DNA from 2 places in the Leclercia sp. W6 genome. Region 1 is predicted to be linked to the other one. Evidence: predicted binding sites of a transcription regulator. Region 1 holds the regulator's gene; the other holds the start of a gene.
What was found. The regulator Fur, encoded in region 1, represses iron uptake genes when iron is present. The targets are predictions, from matches to a motif close to ATAATAATGAGAACNACTATCAA.
Positions count from the first base shown of each region.

Region 2: the regulator Fur is predicted to act here: its motif matches at 1,411-1,433, upstream of ftnA (non-heme ferritin).

Region 1 is NZ_CP031104.1:2,328,598-2,330,799, forward strand. Features, by position in the region: gene fldA (flavodoxin FldA) at 69-599, shown strand; gene fur (ferric iron uptake transcriptional regulator) at 889-1,335, shown strand; gene chiQ (ChiQ/YbfN family lipoprotein) at 1,482-1,814, opposite strand; gene chiP (chitoporin) at 1,858-2,202, opposite strand, start outside.
Region 2 is NZ_CP031104.1:690,258-692,459, forward strand. Features, by position in the region: gene DVA43_RS03400 (hypothetical protein) at 92-433, shown strand; gene DVA43_RS03405 (YecH family metal-binding protein) at 501-740, shown strand; gene ftnA (non-heme ferritin) at 774-1,271, opposite strand; gene yecR (YecR family lipoprotein) at 1,478-1,819, opposite strand; gene DVA43_RS03420 (RpiB/LacA/LacB family sugar-phosphate isomerase) at 2,113-2,202, shown strand, end outside.

The DNA of each region.
Region 1 (2,202 bases):
TATGATTGCCCTTATCCGTGGCTAAATTGCGCCACCATACCATTAAGTTTCAAGAGGTTATTTTACTCATGGCAATCATCGGCATTTTTTTTGGCAGCGACACGGGTAATACCGAAAATATCGCAAAAAACATTCAAAAACAGCTAGGTAAAGACGTTGCCGATGTGCATGACATTGCGAAAAGCAGCAAAGAAGATATCGAAGGTTACGATATTCTGCTGCTGGGCATCCCTACCTGGTACTACGGTGAAGCGCAGTGCGACTGGGACGACTTCTTCCCGTCTCTGGAAGAGATCGATTTCAACGGCAAACTGGTTGCCCTGTTCGGCTGTGGCGATCAGGAAGACTATGCCGAGTACTTCTGCGATGCTCTCGGCACCATTCGCGACATCATTGAGCCGCGCGGCGCCGTGATCGTTGGTCACTGGCCAACTGCTGGATACCACTTCGAAGCCTCAAAAGGTCTGGCCGATGATAATCACTTCGTGGGCCTCGCCATCGACGAAGATCGTCAGCCTGAACTGACCGCTGAGCGCGTAGAGAAATGGGTTAAGCAGGTTCGCGAAGAGCTGCATCTCGACGATATCCTCAACGCCTGAAATGCTGCGGCGCAACGTTGAAGTTGCGCCGCATTGATAGGTAATATCAATCAAAATAATTGCTACAAATTTTTAACTTTTCCTGCCATACCTGTACAATGATCCAGGTTCAAACGGGTCACCCTGTAACAAGTTTGTTGGCGGTACCACGTTTTTATAAGCATACTTTACTTGAGACTTGCAGTTTTCATTAGGTCATGGCAGTTCTATAATGAGACGCATTTCCCAGGTGCATTTTCTGTCACTTCTTCTTTAGAAGTGAATCGTTTAGCAACAGGACAGATTCCGCATGACTGACAACAACACCGCATTAAAGAAGGCCGGACTGAAAGTCACGCTTCCACGGTTAAAAATCCTGGAAGTGCTTCAGGGTCCGGATAACCATCATGTCAGTGCGGAAGACTTATACAAGCGTCTGATCGACATGGGCGAAGAGATTGGTCTGGCTACCGTTTACCGTGTACTGAACCAGTTCGACGATGCAGGCATCGTGACGCGTCACAATTTTGAAGGCGGGAAATCCGTATTTGAACTGACGCAGCAGCATCACCACGATCACCTGATTTGCCTGGATTGCGGCAAAGTGATCGAATTCAGCGACGACTCTATCGAATCACGTCAGCGTGAAATTGCCGCCCGTCACGGCATTCGTCTGACCAACCACAGTCTCTACCTGTATGGCCACTGTGCCGAAGGCGACTGCCGCGAAGATGACCACGCGCACGACGCGAAATAATTCATCCGCATACTCTGAGCCAACCTGACGGTTGGCTTTTTTTTGCCTGTCATTATGTAAAAAGCCCGGTGGCGCCTCACTGACACAGACCTACGCATTTGTAGGCCCGTGTCAGCGTAGCGCCATCGGGCGTGGCAAACAGCCGATTACTTGCTGTTGTTATTGCGGATCTCCTGCCAGATTTTATCGCAGTCTTTGGTCACGTCCTGATTGTTACCCGTTTTACGCGCCTGGATACAGGCCTGGTAATCCGCAACCCGAACGGTCTCTTGCGTCGCAAATTGCTCGTGCGCCTTCTCCTGGCGCAGCACGTCCAGCACGCTCTGGCAGGCTTCGATCTTCTCTGGCGACCCTTCAGCGGTATTGATACAGGCGCTGTAGGCCTCTTTCAGACGGGTATCTTCTTTCTGGGTCTGAGGTTGCGCGCAGGCGGTCAGTCCTGATGCCACCAGCGCGACCAGTACGATTTTTTTCAGCATAGCAGTCTCCGGTCGGCGGGGTTATCCCCCGCCGGATGTGTCATCAGAAGATGGTGAACGGGGCGATAACCATAAACTTCACGTCTCGCTCATCCTGGAAGATGTTGCCGTAACCGCCGCCGTAGCTTGGGATATCGGAATTGTTGTCATACTGCGTGAAGTGCAGTTTGAACATAGTTCCTTTCGCGCGACCATCCTGAAGGGTGTAGATCGCATCCAGACTGTAGGCCGACTCTTTAATCTTGTTAGAGGCAATATCTTCACGCTGGCCCGCGCTGTTGATCAGCCAGTCTGCCGGTTTTGCATCCCAGGCGTAAACATAAGACGCGCCCACACTCCAGCCTGCGAGGTTCCAGTTGCTCAGGTCATACATCGCGCCGAAGAAGAC
Region 2 (2,202 bases), 1.6 Mb from region 1:
GTTTGCCTACTTCATAAGAGCAATGTTTTCGCTCGATAATCAGGCGTAACGTAAACGTTTCTTATAAATATTCAAAAAAAGTGAGACGGCGATGGCGGTCAGTAATCCCTTCTGTGCGAAATGGAGTCGTTCAGGCAATTTATTGTGTCACGGGCACTGGATAATCAGCTGGCAGGGCCATGCGCTAACCTTACCGGAGGCGAGGCAGGAAAAGGATATGGGGACCTGGGCCATCTATTCGATCATCGATCCCGAAGATGAGACCTTTGCCCAGGGGTTGCAGGAAGATGAGTGGATTATTGAAAACGTCGAATGGTTGACCGATCTCTTTTTCGACCACGGCATTCCGCTGGAGACCGCCAGCTATCGCCAGTTTTATCAGGCGGTCAATAAACAGGACTGGCGCTGCACCAGCTGTGCGGGTTGCATGTAAACCTGCGCCAGCGCAAAACGTTGCGGGGAGGAAAGGGTTAGGCTGCGCCTTTTCTTCTGGAGGGTTTATGGCATCCATTCATGGGCATGAAGTGCTGACGATGATGATCGAGTCCGGTGAGCAATACAGCGAAGAGAGTCTGATTGCTGCGATTACGGCGCGTTTTGGTGACGAGGCGCGTTTTCATACCTGTTCAGCCGCGGACATGACGGCGGCGGAGCTGGTGACATTTCTGGCGGCGCGCGGTAAATTCATTCCGCAGGCGTCGGGTTTTTCAACTCATGAAAGTAAAATCTGCCGCCATTAAAAATTTGCGGCGCCAGATGGCGCCGCATGAATATTAATTTTGGGCATCGAGCGTCGACAGCTCTTTATCAATAAAGTACAACCCTTCACCCGATTTTCCGGCCAGTGAAAGTTTATCGAGAACCGATTTAAACAGCTTCTCTTCTTCATGCTGTTCTGCCACATACCATTGCAGGAAATTAAAGGTAGGATAATCCTGGCTGGTCATTGCTGCGTGTACCAGTTCATTAATTTTTTGCGTGATCAGCTGTTCATGCTCGTAGGTAGCGCGGAACAGTTCATCTAATGAGGCATATTCTGCAAACGGCGATGCCACCGGGTTGATGCGCGGCAGGCTGCCAGTATCCGTAAGATAATCAAAGAGACGCTGCATGTGTGTCATCTCTTCCTGGGCGTGACGACGCATAAACGCCGCCGCGCCTTCAAAACTGTGATAGCTACACCAGGCACTCATCTGTTGATAGAGCAGGGAGGAGTAAAGCTCCAGATTCATTTGCTCATTGAGCTTGTCGATCATTTCACTTTTAAGCATGGTGTGGCTCCGTTTTATTATTAACTGGTCAACGTGAGCGTCACTATAATTTGTTATTTATTTATTTGCAAAAAGTAAAATAAATATTTAAGCGATCATAATGCGAATGGGAATAAAACGCATTGCGCGTAGCTTAAATATATTAATGAGAATTATTCTGTTTCGTGTTCAGAATATTATTGCCAGCAGAAGCGCTGGCAACGAAATTAGTAATAAGCCGATGTTGTAACGGCAGGGGCGGGGGCGTAACCGTGGCACTGATACTGGATAGTGACGGTTTTGTTCAGACACAGCGAGCCGCTGATCACGCTGCAGGTTTCGATCGGCTGACCGTAGGCCTGGGCCGTGCTGTATCCCATGGCCTGACATTCGCGGGTGGCAGTGCCACTTGTTACATAGGCATCATCATAAGAGGTCTGGAATAGTGGCTGACCATAATCAAGCCTGACGACCCCCGAGGTGACATCGACGCTGCTCACTTCAGCCTTGCGGGTGATGCCGCAACCTGCCAGTAACAGCACCAGACCGACCGTGCATAATCTCTTCATAGAACACTCTGAATGCGTTGAAATAACCTATACTAACGCCAGACGTAAAGCGCAATGCCAGGAATAACCACCTGTTCTCTCTTTTCTCTTCGCCACGACCATCCGGCTCCTTCAATCATAAGCCATCCTTTTGCGAACCGGTGTTCACATCTCTCTTCATCGAAATTGTGAGCGCATCTTTGTTTTTTGAAACTATTTTTCACTTAATTTGAAAGTACGTTTGCTTAGTAGTAAGGTGAGTCAGGTAAGCTATTCACAGCGGGGTGCCCCGCATCGCATTCAGGAGACGAAGTATGAAAATTGCACTGATGATGGAAAACAGCCAGGCGCAAAAAAACGCCATCATCCTCAAGGAATTGAACGCCGTTGCTGAAGAGAAAGGT